DNA from 4 places in the Variovorax sp. LARHSF232 genome. Region 1 is predicted to be linked to each of the others. Evidence: predicted binding sites of a transcription regulator. Region 1 holds the regulator's gene; each other region holds the start of a gene.
What was found. The regulator sigma-54, encoded in region 1, starts transcription at its own class of promoters, with help from an activator protein. The targets are predictions, from matches to a motif close to TGGCANGNAANCTGCTTT.

Region 2: the regulator sigma-54 is predicted to act here: its motif matches at 1,961-1,978, upstream of ACIPRI_RS05920 (TorF family putative porin).
Region 3: the regulator sigma-54 is predicted to act here: its motif matches at 2,101-2,118, upstream of hydA (dihydropyrimidinase).
Region 4: the regulator sigma-54 is predicted to act here: its motif matches at 2,137-2,154, upstream of ACIPRI_RS21740 (transglutaminase family protein).

The regions. Positions count from the first base shown of each region.
Region 1 is NZ_JBIXJS010000002.1:639,440-644,074, reverse strand. It holds gene ACIPRI_RS08350 (pectate lyase) at 1-895, shown strand, start outside; gene ACIPRI_RS08345 (RNA polymerase factor sigma-54) at 915-2,504, opposite strand; gene lptB (LPS export ABC transporter ATP-binding protein) at 2,526-3,311, opposite strand; gene lptA (lipopolysaccharide transport periplasmic protein LptA) at 3,326-4,012, opposite strand; gene ACIPRI_RS08330 (thiol:disulfide interchange protein DsbA/DsbL) at 4,127-4,635, opposite strand, start outside.
Region 2 is NZ_JBIXJS010000002.1:99,504-104,138, forward strand. It holds gene ACIPRI_RS05910 (ammonium transporter) at 1-643, opposite strand, end outside; gene glnK (P-II family nitrogen regulator) at 678-1,016, opposite strand; gene ACIPRI_RS05920 (TorF family putative porin) at 1,069-1,908, opposite strand; gene ACIPRI_RS05925 (YifB family Mg chelatase-like AAA ATPase) at 2,094-3,644, shown strand; gene ACIPRI_RS05930 (LysR family transcriptional regulator) at 3,633-4,547, opposite strand.
Region 3 is NZ_JBIXJS010000001.1:329,839-334,473, forward strand. It holds gene ACIPRI_RS01565 (PA0069 family radical SAM protein) at 1-291, opposite strand, end outside; gene ACIPRI_RS01570 (GntR family transcriptional regulator) at 383-1,099, opposite strand; gene ACIPRI_RS01575 (maleate cis-trans isomerase family protein) at 1,258-1,986, opposite strand; gene hydA (dihydropyrimidinase) at 2,245-3,672, shown strand; gene ACIPRI_RS01585 (TRAP transporter substrate-binding protein) at 3,669-4,635, shown strand, end outside.
Region 4 is NZ_JBIXJS010000010.1:25,915-30,549, reverse strand. It holds gene ACIPRI_RS21740 (transglutaminase family protein) at 1-2,060, opposite strand, end outside; gene ACIPRI_RS21735 (DNA internalization-related competence protein ComEC/Rec2) at 2,181-4,565, shown strand.

The sequences.
Region 1 (4,635 bases):
GCAGAACCCCGGGCCGCAGGCCGGCTGGAGCCTGCAGCACTTGTCGCGCATCACGGGCGGGCGCAATGCCGGCGAGCCGGCCGGCGCGCGCAGCTACGAGCCGCGCTCGCTGGCCACGCACACGACGCAGACCAACATCCAGCAGCTGTTCAACTACTTCACCCTGACCGGTGATCGCAAGTACCTGCAGCGCATTCCCGAAGCCATCGCCTGGCTCAAGACGGTGCCGCTGCCGGCCAACGCGGTGCAGCTCAATCCGCTGCTGGCCGGCCGCACGCATCCCACCTTCGTGGAGCTGGGCAGCAACGAGCCGCTGTACGTGCATCGCTACGGCTCCAACATCCACAACGGCGCCTACTTCTACGACAAGGACATCACCAACACCGTGAGCCACTACTCGGCCGGCCGCGCCATCAACATCGCCAGCCTGGAGTCGAGGTACAACACGCTGGCGTCGATGAGCGACGCGGCGGTGGCGGAACTGGTGGCGCGCTCGCCGCTGCGCAGCACGCAGCCGCGCGAGCTGCCCAAGTACTTCTCGATCCGCGAGGTCGACTTCCCGGACCTGTTCCTGGGCGCCAAGATGACGACGCCGGTGGTGCCGCAATCGGAGGTCGACACCCTGATCGACGAGCTGGGCACCAAGCACTACTGGACCGCGCCCGTGCCCGAAATCGTGAATCCCTTCCGCGGCCCCGGACCGTCCACGCCCTACACCGGCACCGCCTACCGCAGCAAGCATGTCGGCGATGTCTACGACACCTCGCCCTACCCGGCCGACAACCCGCCCGAGATCGAGCCGTATGTGAAGCGGGAGAAGCCGCAGTTCATCGTCACGTCGGACTTCATTCGCCGCATGGGCCGGCTGATCTCGTTCATCGCGCCGGCGGCCTGACACCGCCCGGGCACGCCGGTCAAAGTGCCTTGCGCAAATTGGCCGGCGCGATGCGCAGCGCCTCGCGGTACTTGGCGACCGTGCGGCGCGCGCATTCGATACCCTGCTCCTTGAGCATGTCCGACAGTTGGCTGTCGGACAGCGGCTTCTTCAGGTCTTCCGAGCCGACGAACTGCTTGATCAGCGCGCGCACCGCGGTGCTGGAGGCATTGCCACCGGTCTCGGTGCCCAGCGCCGAGCCGAAAAAGTACTTGAGCTCCACCGTGCCGAAGGGCGTGGCCATGTACTTTGCGGTGGTCACGCGGCTGATGGTGGATTCGTGCAGGCCCAGCTCGTCGGCGATCTCGCGCAGCACCAGCGGGCGCATGGCCAGTTCGCCGTGCACGAAAAAGCTCTTCTGGCGCTCGACGATGGCATTGGACACGCGAAGGATGGTGTCGAAGCGCTGCTGGATGTTCTTGATGAACCAGCGCGCCTCCTGCAGCCGCTGGCTCAGCGCCTGGCTGCCCTCGCCCTTGTGGGCCTTGAGCGCACCGGCGTAGATGTCGTGCACGCGCAGGCGCGGCATCACGTCAGGGTTGAGCTGCACCCGGAACTTGACGTTGGTGCCGCTGCCCAGGCGGGTAACGATCACGTCGGGCACCACCACGTTGCGCTCCACGTTGACAAAACGCCGGCCCGGCTTAGGCTCCAGCCGCGCGATGAGCTGCATGGCGGCGCGTACCTTGTCTTCGCTCGAGCGCGTGAGCGTGGCCAGGCGCTTGAAGTCGCGCCGCGCCAGCAGGGTGAGCGGTTGCTTGCAGACGGCCAGGGCGGTCTTGCGCACCTCGGCATGCGGCTCGTCCTCGTGCTCGCTGGCCAGGCCGCGCAGCTGGATCGCCAGGCATTCGCCCAGGTCGCGCGCGCCGACGCCCGCCGGCTCCAGGCTCTGCAGCAGGCCCAGCGCCATCTGGAAGCGGTGCACCAGGTCGTCGAACTGGTCGTTGTCGTCGCCGGCCAGGCCCGAGGCCAGGGCGGGCAGCGAGTCTTCCAGGTAGCCGTCCTCGTTGAGCGACTCGATCAGGAAGCGCAGTGCGGCGCGGTCAACTTCGGACAGCCGCAGGCTCAGCGCCTGCCGGTGCAAAAAGTCTTGCAGCGATTCCTGGCTGCGCGCCAGCTCGGTGGCGTCGGCGGCCTCGTCGTTGCCCAGGTTGTTGTTGCGCGCCGGGGCGTCGCTGCCCCATTCGCTGTCGTCCGGCGCCATGTCGACGCTGCCGTCGCCTTCCCAGTCGGGCTCGGCATCGGCGATGTCGGCGGGCGCGTCGGCGGCCGTGACTTCGGCGTCTTGCGCCGCAATGGTGCTGACGCCGTCCTGGCCGTTCATCAGCGCCAGGCCCGCCGCCTCCTCGTCGCGCACGTCGCGCGCGGCCGTCGCATCCTCGGCCGCGAGGCCGAATTCCTCGCGCGGCGCTTCCTCGGCGCTGCGCTCGAGAAAGGGGTTCTCGTCGAGCATCTGCTCGACTTCCTGCGACAGCTCGAGCGTGGACAACTGCAGCAGCCGTATCGACTGCTGCAATTGCGGAGTGAGCGCGAGATGCTGCGATACGCGCAGCGACAGGCCTTGCTTCATGGACGTGTTCGCGCAGCCTTCTTACATGCGGAAGTGTTCGCCGAGGTACACCCTGCGCACGTCGGCGTTTTCGACGATTTCCGTGGGCGTTCCCTGTGCCAGCACATGCCCGTCGCTGATGATGTAGGCGTGGTCGCAGATGCCCAGCGTCTCGCGCACGTTGTGGTCGGTGATGAGCACGCCGATGCCGCGCTCCTTCAGGAAACTGATGATGCGCTGGATCTCGATCACGGCGATCGGGTCGATGCCGGCGAAGGGCTCGTCCAGCAGGATGAAGCGCGGCTGCGTGGCCAGTGCGCGGGCGATCTCCACGCGCCGCCGCTCGCCGCCCGACAAGGCCAGCGCGGGTGAGTCGCGCAGGTGGTCGACGCGCAGGTCGGTCAAGAGCTCTTCCAGCCGCTCTTCCATGCGCGCCTTGGACAGCGGCTGCAGCACGCCGCGCTCGTCCGGCTCGCGCTGCAGCTCGAGCACGGCGCGCACGTTGTCGGCCACGTTGAGCTTGCGAAAGATCGAGGCCTCTTGCGGCAGGTAGCTCAGGCCCATGCGCGCGCGGCGGTGGATCGGCATGTGCTCGATGGCTTCGCCGTCGATGCTGATCAGGCCGTCGTCGGCGCGCACCAGCCCGACGATCATGTAGAAGGAGGTGGTCTTGCCGGCGCCGTTGGGGCCCAGCAGGCCCACCACCTCGCCTTTTTGCACGTCCAGCGAGACGTCCTTCACCACCGTGCGGCTGCCGTAGTTCTTCTTGAGGCCGCGCGCCTGCAGCCTGCTGGCGCCGTTGCGGCCGTCGCTCGAGGACGCTTCCATGCCTGCGCGATCGATCACTTGCTGCCTCCGCCACCCAGCGTGGTGCTGGGACGCAGGCCCTTGCCGGGCGCAGGCGCAGGCGCCTGCTTGCCGCCCGCCGGCGCGCCCGCCTCGGCCCGCGGCGCCAGCACGGCGCGCACCCGGCCGCCGTCGGCATTGCTGCCGCCAGGCGCCTGCGGCGCGCCGTTCACGCTGAAGGTGTCGTTGCTCTGGTCGTAGACGATCAGCGCGCCGGTGGTTTCGTCGTTCACCTTGGCGCCGACCAGGCGGCGCATCACCGCACGCCGCACGAACTTCACGTTGTCGGCACGGCTGTCGTATTCGATGACTTCGGATTCGCCTTCGATCCACTCGTCGCTGCCGGGCTCGCCGTCGCGCTTTTGCTTGAAGTAGGCCAGCTTGCCGGGCGCCGCCGTGACCACGCCGTACTGGTAGCCCTCCGGGTCCTGCCGCACGTCGATGCGGGCGCCGCGAATGACGATGGTGCCCTTGGTCACCACCACGTTGCCGTTGAACACGCTTTCCTGTTTCAGGTCGTCATAGCGCATCGCATCGGCTTCGATGTTCATCGGCTTGTTGCGGTCAGCCTTTTCGGCCTGCGCCGGGCCGGCACCGGCCAGCGCCAGCACGCAAAAAAGAACGGCGCCGCCAAGCCGGTGAAGGACGTTGGCAGAGAAAGGGAGAATGGAGGGAAATGTCATAGGGCACGAAACTTGCTCTCGACAGATTGTAGGGGGCAAATGCGACGCCCCCGACGAAAAAGCCCGCCGAAGCGGGCTTTGCGGATGCACCGGGCGGGGCCGGTCAGAAGCTTCTCAGGCCTTGCGAGCTTCGCCGATCAAATAGTCGGTGATCTGCAGGGCGCGGTCCAGGTTGCGGGCCAGTTCGCCGTCCACGTAGTAGCGGCCGGCCACGCCCAGCGCCGGCACGCCGCCGACCTGGTAATCGTTGGTGAGCTGGGCCGCCCGCTTGACCTTGCCGGAAACGGTGAAGGACTTGTACATCTCGGCAAACTTCTGGCCGTCCAGGCCGGGCTGCTTGCCGGCCCAGTCCAGCACGGCGGCATCGCCGAAGATCGGCTGGCGCTGCTTGTGGATGGCGTTGAAGAGGGGCATCTGGAACTCGTCCACCTTGCCCAGCGCCTCCAGCGTGTAGTACAGGCGTTGCTTGCTTTCCACGTCATTGCCGACAAAGGGCACGGGCACCCGGCGGAAGGCCACGTGCGCGGGCAGCTTCTTGACCCAGGCCTCCAGGGTCGGCTCGAACTGCGCGCAGTGCGGGCAGTTGTACGAGAAGAATTCGACCACCTCGACCTTGCCGGCCG
Region 2 (4,635 bases), 540 kb from region 1:
ACCACAGCACCATGAACAGCAGCACCGCCGAGAACTTGATGCGCTCGGCGAAGGCGCCGACGATCAGGCAGCAGGTGATGCCGGCGAAGGTGGCCTGGAAGGCGGCGAACAGCAGCTCGGGGATGTAGACGCCCTTGCTGAAGGTGGCGGCCGGCGCGAAGGCGCCGGTGGCCGGATCGAAGATGCCCTTCATGAACAGGCGGTCGAAGCCGCCGATGAAGGCGTTGCCTTCGGTGAAGGCCAGGCTGTAGCCGTAGATCATCCACAGCACCACGATCATCGAGAAGGTGACCATGACCTGCATCAGCACCGACAGCATGTTCTTGCTGCGCACCAGGCCGCCATAGAACAGCGCCAGGCCGGGGATGGTCATCATGATGACCAGCAGGGTGGACAGCAGCATCCAGCCGGTGTCGCCCTTGTTGATGACGGGCGCGGCGGCGGGTGCGTCGGCAGCTGCGGCGGCAGGCGCGGCAGCGGCGGGCGCGTCGGCGGGTGCGGTTGCGGCGGGAGCGGCAGGCGCCGCGGCGGCGGGCGCTGCGGCTTCGGCCGCAGGCGCGGCCGGCGGCGTCTGGGCAAAGCCGGATACGCCGGCCGTCAGCACGCTCAGGCCGAGCGCGAGGGATACGAGCAGTTTCTTCATTTGAGAGTTCTTTCGTGCCTGCTTTTTCGGGCGATCAAAGCGCCTCGCGGCCGGTCTCGCCGGTGCGGATGCGCACAACCTGTTCCAGGTCATAGACGAAGACCTTGCCGTCGCCGATCTTGCCGGTGCGGGCAGCGCCTTCGATGGCTTCGATGACGCGCTCGACCAGCTCGTCGGCCACGGCCGCTTCGATCTTGACCTTGGGCAGGAAGTCGACGACGTATTCGGCGCCGCGGTAGAGCTCGGTGTGGCCCTTCTGGCGGCCGAAGCCCTTGACCTCGGTGACGGTGATGCCCTGCACGCCGATGGCCGAAAGCGCCTCGCGCACTTCGTCGAGCTTGAAGGGTTTGATGATGGCTGTGACCAGCTTCATGGACGTTTCTCCTTGGGGTAAGCAAGGGGCGGCACGGCCGCCCCGGCGACGATTACAGCGTCTTTGTCAGGGCCACGATGAAGCGGGCCTTGTTCGGGTTCAGGGTCTTGCCGTCGGCCCCCGTCACTTCGTAGGCGCTGCCCTTGTTGGCGCCTTGCACGTACCCGCCCAGCGCCAGGCCACCGCCGAAGTCGTACGAGGCGCCCACGCTGTAGTCCAGGTAGTTCACCGCGGACGTGTTGTCCTTGATGTCAGAGGCAAAGAAGGTGTAGCCCACCCCAGCCTTGAGCGTGAGCTTGGGCACCACTTCGTAGGCGTAGCCCAGGTTCAGGTAGCCGGTGTTGCGGCCCGACAGATCCGAGCCGCCCTTGGCACCTGCCCAATTGAAGTAGTCGTCGGACACCGTGTGCGAATACTTCAGGGTGAGCGCGCCGAAGGCGCTGGCATAGGTGCCCGCGCCGTAGAGTTCCCAGGTGTTGCCGGCGGTGGCGCCCGGGTAGATGTAGCCCAGGGCGCCCACGTCCCAGTCGATGCCGCCGCCCTTGAACTTGTAGCCGCCGTACACGTCCATCTCGACGCTGTTGCCGTCCAGCCAGTTGACGCTGGAGTTCCAGTTGCCAAGGTAGAAGCCGCTCTCGTGGGCATAGTCGAAGCCGCCCTGGATGGCCGGCTTGACCGCGCTGGTCTTGAAGTTGCCGTTGCTGCCCAGGACGTCCTGGTCCTGGCCGCGGAACTTGTAGTTGGTGGTGAGGGTGACGTTGGCCGTAATCGGGGAAGCAGGCGCCGGTTCCGCGGCAGGCGCTGCAGCCGCCTGCGCAAATGCGGAATTCGAGACGGTCAGCGCGGCGGCTGCCAGAGCGGCGAATGCCAGGGCGGATTTACGGTGCATCATTGAACGGGACTCCTCGGGGTTTGGTGGTGGTTGTGCGTGAGACCACGACCCCAAAGCAGGGAGCGTGCCAAAGTGTGTCAGGGCCGTCACGCGTGCGGGCACCGGCGTCACGAACTGGGACTCGAAAAAATACAAGATGGCGGGTGCGCACGCAAAAGCGCACCAACTTGGGGAAAGGGAGGGCTATGAGTCTGTCTTTGGTGCAAAGCCGCGCCTTGTTGGGCATGGAAGCGGCGCAAGTGACCGTTGAGGTGCATCTGGCCAACGGCCTGCCCAGCTTCACGCTGGTCGGGCTGGCCGATGTCGAGGTCAAGGAGGCGCGCGAGCGGGTGCGCTGCGCGATCCAGAACGCCGGCCTGGAATTTCCCAACAACAAGCGCATCACGGTCAATCTGGCGCCGGCCGATCTGCCCAAGGATTCCGGCCGCTTCGACCTGCCGATCGCCATGGGGATCCTGGCGGCCAGCGGCCAGGTCGACCCCGCCAAGCTGGCCGGCCACGAGTTTGCCGGCGAGCTGTCGCTGTCGGGCGAGCTGCGGCCGGTGCGCGGTGCATTGGCCATGGCGCTGGCACGCGAAGCCGGCGGGCCGCTGGCGGCACAAGCCAGACTGGTCTTGCCGACCGCCAGCGCCCAGGAGGCCGCGCTGGTGCCAGGCGCGCAGGTCTATGGCGCGCGCCACCTGCTGGACGTGGTGGGCCAGTTTCTGCCGGAGGGCACCGCCCCGCCCGAAGCGGCCGCAGGCGACGGCTGGTCGCGCGTGCAGGCCGCTGCGCCATCGGCCCCGGCCCCGATAGCCGACCTGTCCGACGTGAAAGGCCACGCGGCCGCCAAGCGCGCCCTCGAGATCGCTGCGGCCGGCGGCCACAGCCTGTTGATGGTGGGGCCGCCCGGCTCCGGCAAGTCGATGCTGGCGCAGCGCTTTGCCGGGCTGCTGCCGCCCATGACCACGCAGGAAGCACTGGAGAGTGCGGCACTTGCCAGCCTGTGCGGCTGCTTTTCGCCCGCGCGCTGGATGCAGCGGCCCACCACGGCGCCGCATCACAGCGCCAGCGCGGTGGCGCTGGTCGGCGGCGGCTCGCCGCCGCGCCCGGGCGAAATCTCGCTGGCGCATCACGGCGTTCTTTTTCTCGACGAGTTTCCCGAGTTCGCCCGCGCCGCACTGGAGGCGCTTCGCGAGCCGCTGGAAACCGGCCACATCCGCATCGCGCGGGCCGCCCGGCGTTCGGAATTCCCGGCGCGCTTTCAGTTGATCGCGGCGATGAACCCTTGTCCATGCGGCCATCTGGGATCGCCGCACAAGAACTGCCGCTGCACGCCCGACCAGATCGCCCGCTACCAGGGCAAGCTGAGCGGCCCGCTGCTCGACCGCATCGACCTGCACATCGAGGTGCCGGCCATCGCGCCGCACGAGTTGCTGGATGCACCGCCGGGCGAAGCCAGCGGCCCGATCCGGGCCCGCGTGGCGCAGGCGCGCGACGCCGCCTTGGCGCGTCAAGGCAAGCCCAACCAGGCGCTGCACGGCGGCGAGATCGACCAGCACGCCACGCTGGAGCCCAAGGCGCGGACGCTTCTGCAGAACGCCGGGATCAAGCTCGGCTGGTCGGCGCGCAGCACCCATCGCGTGCTGAAGGTGGCGCGCACGATTGCCGACCTGGCCGGCAGCGCCACGGTCGACACCGCGCATGTGGCAGAGGCCGTGCAGTACCGGCGCGCACCCGGCGCGTCAGGCGATTGACGGTGGCCGCAGGGCGGGCTCGATCACCTGCGTGAGCCAGTTCAGCATCGCCTGCACCCGCGGCGGCACGTGGTGGCGGTGCGGATAGAGCAGCGACACCGGCAGGGGCGCCGCCCTGAAGGAGGGCATCACCTCGACCAGCAGGCCCGCGTCGACCAGTTGCTGGATGCCGCGCAGCGGCGCCTGGATCAAGCCCAGGCCCGCCAGGCAGGCCGCCTGAAAGGCATCCGCGCTGTTGACGACGAGCGCGCTGCGCATGGGATGGACGCGCACCGCGCCACCCTCGTCCAGGTACTCGAGGCCGGCACCCTGCGCGCTGAGCGAGCCCGAATAGTGGACGATCCGGTGCTGCGCCAGATCGGCCAGGCTGCGCGGCGTGCCGTGTGCACGCAGGTAGGCCGGGCTCGCGACGTTGCCCATCGTCATGGCGCCCAAGGGGCGCACGATGAGTTCCGAGTCGGCCAGCTGGCCGACCCTCAGCACGCAGTCGAAGCCTTCCCGCACCAAGTCGACGAAGCGGTCCGTGGTGCTGATGCCCACGTCCAGCTGTGGATGCGCCGCGAGAAATTCCGGCAGCCTGGGAATGACGATCTCGCGCGCCAGCGTGTTGGGCAGGTCGATGCGCAGGCGGCCCTTCAGGCCGCTGGCGGCGGGCTGGAACAGGGTCTGCAGCTGCTCGGCATCGGCCAGCAGTTCGCGGCAACGCTCCAGGAACTGCTCGCCGTCCGAGGTGAGCCGCACGCGCCGCGTCGTGCGCTGCAGCAACCGCGTGCCGAGCTGGGCCTCGAGCTGTTGCACGGCCGTCGAAACGCGGCCCTTCAGCAGGCCGAGCTGATCCGCGGCCTGGGTGAAGCTGGCCAGTTCGGCGACGCGGACGAAGATGCGCAGGTCATCCAGTTGCATGGCATCGATTGTCCGGGCTGGCGGAACAGTGCGATCGGTTGTGATGGATTTATCCGGAAGGCCCGGCGCGGGAGACTCCTTCCATCGC
Region 3 (4,635 bases), on a different contig from region 1:
GTAGCTGTGCGTGGGCCGGGCAAAGCAGTAGATGCAGCCGTGCTCGCAGCCGCGATAGGGATTGAGCGAGCGGTCGAAAGGCACGTCGGGCGAGTCGTTGCTGCCCAGCACCGACTTCACGTCCTCGAAGCGCACCTCGGTTTGCAAGGGCGGCAGTTCGGCTTGCGATTCGTCCAGCGTGCCCCAGCCGTCGTCGAAGTCGCTGCGGGCGTCCTTCTCGAAGCGGTGGGCCAGGTGCGAGGCCGCACCGCGGCCCTTGATGGCGTGCAGGGGGATGAAGGCGTCGGGCATGGCAAGTCACGCTACTGTATGTTTGTACAGTATGTGCCAACGCGCACCGCCTTGCATGCCCCGCTTTCAAGGGCAGGTATTCGCGCCGCTGTCAGCTCTTGAAGATCGCTTCCAGGTCCACCGGTTCCTCGCCCACCTCCAGCTTCATGCTGCTCTCGATGTGGTCGAGGTGCTCCAGCATGAGCTTCTCGGCGCGGCCGGCATCCCGCTTGGCGATGGCGTCGATGATCTGCGAATGCTCGTCGGCACGGCAACTGGTGGAGGTCGGCGCGTCGTAGAGAAAGATCATCAGGCAGGTCAGCACCGACAGCTCGCGCATGCTGCGCGTCAGCGCGGTGTTGCCCGCCAGCTCGGCCGCCAGCGAATGGAACTCGCCCGACAGGCGGATCACCGCCCGCTTGTCGTCGCGCCGGCGTGCATCGAGCTCGAGCTCCTGGTGCTGGCGCAGCTTGGCCAGCTTCTCCGGCGTCAGGGTTTCAACCAGGCGCCGCAGCACCGCGGGCTCGATCAGCCGGCGCGCCTCGAACACATCCAGCGCCTGCTCGATGGTGGGCCGCGCCACGAAGGCGCCGCGCTGCGGATAGAGCTCGACGATCTGCTCGTGCGCCAGCCGCGCCAGCACCTCGCGAATGCGCGCGCGGCTGACGTTGAAGATCTCGGCCATGCGCTCTTCCACCAGCTTGGTGCCGGGGTGCAGGCGATGCTCGAGGATGGCGACGTAGATCTTCTCGTAGATCTCGTCGTGCGCGTTCTCGCGCTGGAGCCGGGCCGGCGTAGCGCCGCGGCGAGCGGGTCGGGTCGGCGGCATGTGCGCGTGGTTGTGGTGCGGGTCGTGCGTGACGGTGGAAGGGCTCTTGCGCGAGCGCAGCGATGAACGCCCGGCGCGTGCAAAAGAAGAAGCGTCGGCGATTGTACGGAGGCCATCACCCCCTTCGAGCGCCAGGCGCAGCGCGTCGTCGTCCTCGCTCATTGCCATGAGAAGAGCTGGCCCCAGCCACGCACCTGCGACGTAGCCGCACCAGCCGCCCGCAACTGGCCCCAGACCGTGGTGCTCACGGTGTCCAGCAGCGGAATGCCCAGTTCGGCCTCGACCGATTCGGCCATCGAGGCGGCGCGCAGGTTGGTGCAGAAGGTGGTGATCGCCTGCGGCTTCGCTTCAGCCACCTCGCGCATCTGCGCGCGCAGCAGGTCCGGCTCGACCAGGGCGAAGTCGTGGTTGACGCGAATGCCCAGGTGGCGCTCGGCCACCACCTCGATGCCCAGCTTGGCGTAGTTCAGGACGATGCGCTGCTGCACGTCCGCCGTGTAGGGCGTCACCAGCGCGATGCGGGTGATGCCGCGCAACGCCAGCAGTTCGTTCAGCGCCAGCACGGCGGTGGTGGCCGCAATGCCGGTGCGTTCCCGAATGCGCTCGACCAGGCGACGGTCGGCGTCGAAGCCCAGCCAGCCCGAAGAGGTGCCGCTCCAGCCGATCACGTCGACCTTGGCGTCGGCCAGCAGTTCGGCCGCCGCCAGGATCTTGCTGTCGTCGAACTGGCCCAGCGCCTGGTCGGACAGCGCGATCTCGGTCACCTTGAAGCGCGAGAAGTGAGCGCTGCAGCCAGGCACCGCGTCGGCCAGAGCGCTGGTTAGCGGCTCCAGCGCGGTGTTGGAAGACGGCGTGAGCACGCCCAGACGGGTGGTCTTCTTGTTCATGGGAGGCATTCTGCGGTGTGGCAGATTTTTTGTCGACAGTAGTGTTAACACTAGATTCGAGAATTGCTTTGTTGACGATCATGTCGACATTAAAGGCGCCAGGCCTTCCAACACTGGCCCGGAGCTTGCAACAGCAGTTCTATCGAGGGAAACACCTCGAAGATGCACCGACACAGGGCATAGCGGAATGAAGTCAGCCATATTGTCAACATTGATGTCGAACGAATCGCACAAAATTGGTGCCAACGGGGCCCGGGCATGAGCGCGCTTGACCTGGTGCTGCGCAACGCTCGCATTGCCACGGCCGCCGACACCTTCGACGCCGACATCGGCGTCGAAGGCGGGCGCATCGTGCAGATCGGCCAGAACCTGCCCAAGGGCGCGCGCGAGATCGACGTGGCCGGCCGCGTCGTCACGCCCGGCGGCGTCGACGCCCACTGCCATCTGGATCAGCCGATGGCCCCGCCCATCCGCATGGCCGACGACTTCCACACCGGCACGCGCGCCGCGGCCTGCGGCGGCACGACCACCGTGATCCCTTTCGCCGCACAGGAAAAAGGCCAGTCGCTTCGCGCCGCCGTGGCCGACTACCACGCGCGCGCCGAAGGCAAGGCGCATGTGGACTACGCCTTCCACCTGATCGTCAGCGACCCCACGCCGCAGGTGCTGAATGAAGAGCTGCCCGCGTTGATCCGCGAGGGCTACAGCTCCTTCAAGATCTACATGACCTATGACGATCTGAAGCTGGACGACGGCCAGATCCTCGACGTGTTGTCGGTCGCCCGGCAGCACGGCGCCATGGCCATGATCCACGCCGAGAACGCCGACTGCATCGAGTGGCTGACGAAGAAGCTCGAAGCCGCCGGCCGCACCGCGCCGCGCTTCCATGCACAGTCCCGGCCGATGCTGGTGGAGCGCGAAGCCACGCACCGCGCCATCGCGCTGGCCGAGCTGGTGGACGTGCCCATTCTGATCGTGCACGTCTCGGGCCGCGAGGCGGTGGAGCAGATCCGCTGGGCGCGCGCGCATGGCCTGTCGGTGTTTGCCGAGACCTGCCCGCAATACCTCTTCCTCACCGCCGCCGACCTGGGCCTGGACGACAGCTACCACGGCGCCAAGTGCGTGTGCAGCCCGCCGCCGCGCGACAAGGCCAACCAGGAAGTGATCTGGGCCGGGCTGAACGACGGCCTGTTCACCGTCTTCAGCTCCGACCACGCGCCCTTCAAGTACGACGCGCCGGAAGGCAAGAAGCCGGGCGGCGAAGAAGTGACGTTTCGCCACATCCCGAACGGCATTCCCGGCATCGAGACCCGCCTGCCGCTGCTCTATTCCGAGGGCGTGCTGGGCGGTCGCATGACGCTCAACCGCTTCGTCGAACTCACGTCCACCAACCCGGCCAAGGCCTATGGCCTGCATCCGCGCAAGGGCACGATTGCGATCGGCAGCGACGCCGACCTGGTGGTGTGGGAAGAGCGCGAGTTCATCTTGTCCAACGAGCAACTGCACCACGCCGTCGACTACACGCCCTACGCCGGCCAGCGCCTGCGCGCGTGGCCGGCGATCACTCTGGCCGCTGGCGAGGTGGTGTGGGATGGCGCCTTCCATGCACGTCCCGGCCGCGGCCGCTTCCTGCCTTGCGGCGTCCCCAGCCTGATGCCGGCGCGCAAAAACGGAGGCGCCGCATGACGCGCCTCTTGCTCATCCAACCCAACATCTCGGACAGCGTTTCGCAGCCGATCCAGAAAGGAAAGCCCATGCATGCTCACCAACCCCTGCGCCGCCTCGCCGCTGCGCTTGCACTGGCCGGCGCCCTGCTGCCGGTCTGCGCCCAACAGAAACTGCAGATCGCCGGCAACTTCGCCAGCGAGCATCCCAGCAGCGTGGCGGTCGACCAGGTGTTCAAGAAAGAAGTTGCGCGCCTGACCGGCAACCAGCTGCAGGTCGACGTGTTCCCGGCCATGCAGCTGGGCGGCGCCAAGGAGAACGTCGACGCGGTGCGCTCCGGCACGCTGGCGCTGACCTGGGTCGGCGCCGCCTTCCTGTCGCGCATCGCGCCCGAGCTGGAAGCGGTGAGCCTGCCCTTCATCTTTTCCGACCGTGAAGCGGCCTTTCGCGTGATCGACGGCCCGGTGGGCGCCGCCATCGACAAGAAGCTGCAGGACAAGGGCTTCGTCAGCCTGGGCTGGATGGAGCTGGGCATGCGCCACGTCACCAACAGCCGCGGCCCGATCAAGACCGCGGCCGACCTCAAGGGCCTGAAGCTGCGTCTGCAGCCCAACGAGACCCACCTGGCGACCTTCCGCGCCCTGGGCGCCAACCCCGTGGCGATGGACGTCAAGGAGCTTTATTCCGCGCTCGAGCAGCACGTGGTGGACGCGCAGGAGAACCCCTACACCGTGATCGCCGCCTCACGCTACGGCGAGGTGCAGAAGCACCTGTCGAATACCGGCCACTTCTTCGACCTCATCGCGGTGGTGGCGAGCAAGAAGGCCTTCGATCAGTTGAAGCCGGAACACCAGAAGGCGGTGCGGGCAGCCATGCGCGACACCATCGTCCAGCAACGCAAGTTGGCCATCGAGGCCGAAGCCAAGGTGCTGCCCGAGCTCAAGGCCAAGATGACCTACACCGAGATCACCCCGGCCGCCCGCG
Region 4 (4,635 bases), on a different contig from region 1:
GCGCTCACCAGGTCGAGGTAGTCCTCCAGCCGCTGCAGCGGCGGCATGAAGACGTAAAGCACGCCCGAGGCGCTGCCCAGCTTTTCCGCGGCGGGTCCGTTGGCGCGGCGCGGGTCGCGCACTTCCACGCACAGGGCGGTGCGGGTGATCCAGTGGGCCGATTCGCCGCGGCCCGGGGCGCGCTGCGCGAAGGGGGCGTTGTCGTTGGCGGCGGCGACGGGGCTTTTTTGCAGCTTCAGTGCGGCGGGGCTGCTGGCCGGCGTGCCGAAGGCATAGGGCACGGCGCCCAGGTCGCGCGCGCCGTCGGCCGTGACCGGCGACGCATAGCGCGCGCGCAGGTCGGTGGCCGCGGGCAGGGTGCCCAATGGCGCGGCGGGATCGCGCTCGACCAGGTAGGGGTAGTCGGCCTTGCGCGCCCAGGGCTGCGAATCGAGCGGCAGGCGGTAGCCCATGGGCGAGTCGCCGGGGATCAGGAACATCCGGTCGTCGCGCAGGAACCAGGGGCCGGTCTTCCAGCCCGGCCCGGCCAGGGCGGGCGCGTCCTTGTCGGCATTGGCCGGCTCGATGGGCAGCATGTAGCCCACCACCGAATCGAGCTTCTGCGTGAAGACGCGGGCCAGGCGCATGCGCTCCAACTCGTCGTCCAGCTTGGAATCGAAGGGGTCCACGTTCACCGGCAGGCGCCGTTCGCGCCAGAGGTAGTAGTACACGTCCTCGTAGGCGGGCTGGATGAAGTCGGTGGCCAGGCCCAGCTTGCGGGTGAGCAGCTCGGTGAAGCGCCGTGCGTCTTCGCTGGTGTAGTGGGTCGGATGGCGCTCGTCGGCGAAGCGCTTCGGGTCATGCCACAGCGTCTGGCCATCGGCGCGCCAGAAGATCGACAGCGCCCAGCGCGGCAGCTGCTCGCCCGGGTACCACTTGCCCTGGCCGAAGTGAAGGAAACCGCCTTCGCCGTATTCGGCGCGCAGGCGCTGCACCAGCTCGGTGGCGTAGCCGCGCTTCGTCGGGCCGAGCGCGTCGGTGTTCCATTCGGCCGCGTCGCGGTCGGCGGTGGCCACGTAGGTGGGCTCGCCGCCCATGGTCAGGCGCACGTCATTGGCCTGCAATTTCGCATCGACCGCGTCGCCCAGCGCCAGCACCTGCGCCCATTGCTCCTCGGTGTAGGGCTTGGTGACGCGCGGCGCCTCGTAGATGCGCGAGATCGTCATCTCGTGGCCGAACTCGACCTCGGCCTGGTCCACCGCGCCTTCGATCGGTGCCGCGCTGGAAGGCGTGGGCGTGCAGGCCAGCGGGATGTGGCCTTCACCGGCCAGCAGGCCCGAGGTGGCGTCCAGCCCGATCCAGCCGGCGCCCGGGAGGTAGACCTCGCACCAGGCGTGCAGGTCGGTGAAGTCGCGCTCGGTGCCGCTCGGCCCGTCGAGCGACTTCACGTCCGGCGTGAGCTGGATCAAGTAGCCCGAGACGAAGCGCGCCGCCAGACCCATGTGCCGTAGCAGCTGCACCAGCAGCCAGCCCGAATCGCGGCAGGAGCCGCTGCCGGATTCCAGCGTGTGCTCGGGCGTCTGCACGCCGGGCTCCATGCGGATCAGGTAGCGCACGTCCTCCTGCACCTGCTGGTTCAGCTGGACCAGGAAGTCGATGGTGCGCTGCTCGGTGCGGTCGATCTTTTCCAGGTAGGCCGCCACTAGCGGCGTGGCGGGCTCCACCGCCAGGTAAGGGGCAAGTTCCTGCGCTTGCGCGGCGGTGTAGTCGAAGGGGAAGTTCTCCGCCTGCGGCTCCAGGAAGAAGTCGAAGGGGTTGTAGACCGCCATCTCGACCACCAGGTCGACCGTGACCTTGAACCCGCGCGTCTTTTCCGGAAAGACCAGCCGGGCCTGGTAGTTGGCAAAGGGGTCCTGCTGCCAGTTGATGAAGTGCTCGGCCGGCTCGATGCGCAGCGAATAGGAGATCACGTTGCTGCGGCAATGCGGCGCCGGGCGCAGGCGCACGACCTGCGGACCCAGCTGCACCGGCCGGTCGTATTGGTAGTGCGTCACGTGATGGAGCGCGGCGTGGATGGACATGTTTCTCCTGACTGGACGGGGAGCGTGCGCCGGCAGCGGCATTGCCAATGGGTCCGACGCATACTAGCGGACAAAGAATGCAAGTAATGCGCCAATCAGGCGCTGGCAGGGAGCGAAGTGATCGAGCACAGGGAGGCCGCGCGTGCCGCCTGGCCCTTTGCGGCGCTGGGTGGTGTCGTGCTGGGCAGCGCGCTGCAACTGCAGCAGGCGCAGCTGTGGCCCTGGCCTGCGTATGCGTTGCTGCTTGCCCTGGGGCTGGCAGGCACGGCCGCCATCGTGCGCCTGCGCACCCGCTGGACGGGCGGGGTGCTGGCGGCTGCGCTGCTCGCAGGTGCCTGCGGCGGCGGCGCACTGGTGGGCATTCGTGCCTGTGTCTTTGTGGCCGATGCCCTCGATCCGGCGCTCGAAGGGCGCGACCTGCAACTGGTCGGCATGGTGGCGCAGATGCCGCAGCGCTTCGAAGGCGGGATGCGCTTTCGCTTCGACATCGAGCAGGTTCCTGCCGGCGTGCGTCTGCCGCCGCGCATCGCGCTGGGCTGGTACGCCGACAGCAGCGCCGCCGATGACGGCGGGCGCCCGCGTGCCGGCGAGCGCTGGCGGCTCACGGTGCGTCTGAAGGCGCCGCATGGCGGGCGCAATCCGCATGGCTTCGACTACGAGCTGTGGGCCTGGGAGCAGGGCGTGCAGGCCACCGGCTACGTGCGCGCCGGCCAGGGCGAAGCGGCGCCGCGCCTTCTTGTGCGCGGCTGGGCGCATCCGGTGGAGCGGGCGCGCGAGGCCACACGGGACGCCATCTACGCGCGCGTCGCCGACGCGCGTGCCGCCGGCGTCATCGCCGCGCTGGTCACCGGCGACCAGGCGGCCATCGAGCGTGCCGACTGGGATGTGTTTCGTGCCACCGGCGTGGCGCACCTGATGAGCATCTCGGGCCTGCATGTGACGCTCTTCGCCTGGCTGGCGGCCTGGGTGGTCGGCGCGCTGTGGCGACGCAGCGGGCGCCTGATGCTCCGCTGGCCGGCACCGCACGCGGCGCTGGCTGGCGGCGTGCTGCTGGCCAGCGCCTATGCCCTCTTCAGCGGCTGGGGCGTGCCCTCGCAGCGCACCGTTTGCATGCTGGCCACGGTGGCGCTGCTGCGCATCGGCGGCCTGCGCTGGCCCTGGCCCATGGTGTGGCTCGGCGCCTGCGCGGCGGTGGTGGCGCTCGATCCCTGGGCGCTGACGCAGGCCGGCTTCTGGCTCAGCTTCGTCGCCGTCGGGGTGCTCTTTGCCGCCGACGCGGGGACTTCGGCGCGCCCGGGCGGCTGGCGCGCGGCCGGGGTGCGCATGCTGCGCGAGCAGGCGGTGGTGACCCTGGCCCTGACGCCGCTCACCCTGCTCTTGTTCCAGCAGGTGTCGCTGGTGGGCCTCTTGGCCAATCTGCTTGCCATTCCCTGGGTGACCTTGCTGCTGACGCCGCTGGCCTTGCTGGGCACGCTCCTGCCGCCTCTTTGGGATGTGGCGGCCTGGGCGGTGCAGGCCCTGATGGCCTTGCTGCGGCTGCTCGCGAGTTGGCCCTGGGCCACCCTGAGCTGGCCGGCGCCGCCGCTGTGGGCCGGCATGGCCGGCGTGCTGGGCGGCTTGCTGCTGGCCATGCGCCTGCCCTGGGACCTGCGCCTGCTGGGCCTGCCGTTGTTGCTGCCGGCCCTCCTGTGGCAGCCGCCGCGCCCGGCCCCGGGTGAGTTCGAACTGCTGGCCGCCGACGTCGGCCAGGGCAGTGCGGTGCTGCTGCGCACCGCGCGCCACAGCCTGCTGTACGACACCGGCCCACGCTACGGCATCGACAGCGATGCCGGCCAGCGCGTGCTGGTGCCGCTCTTGCGCGCGCTGGACGAGCGGCTGGACACCGTGGTGCTGAGCCACCGGGACAGCGATCACACCGGCGGCGCGGCCGCGGTGCTGGCCATGCAGCCGGCGGCGCAGCTGCTCAGCTCCATCGAGGCCGGCCATCCACTGCAGCGGTTGCGGCCGTCGCGGCGCTGCCAGGCCGGCCAGCGGTGGTCGTGGGATGGCGTGCACTTCGAGATCCTGCATCCGCGCGCCGGCGACGAGGACCGGCCGGGCGTCAAGAGCAATGCCCTGTCGTGCGTGCTGCGCGTGAGCGGCGGCCACGGCCGGGCGCTGCTGGCCGGCGATGTCGAGCGCGATCAGGAAAGCGCCCTGCTGGCGGCGCCAGGTGCCGCGGCACTGCAGGCTGACGTGCTGCTGGTTCCCCACCACGGCAGCAAGACGTCGTCGAGTGCGGCCTTCGTGCAGGCGGTGGCGCCGCGGCTGGCCATCGTGCAGGCCGGTTATCGCAATCGATTCGGGCATCCGGCCCCCGAGGTACTGGCGCGCTATGGGGCGCTTGGGGTTCCGGTGGCAGACACGGCCCATTGCGGTGCCTTACGATGGCATAGCGGGGACCCGGTGCATTGGCATTGCGAACGCGACCTGTCGCAGCGCTACTGGCAGCACCGGCTCCCCTGACTCAGGGAGAGGAAGCGCGCGAAGCGCTGGCCTCGAAATTGCTAAGTCATTCGTAGAGATGGGTCGTATC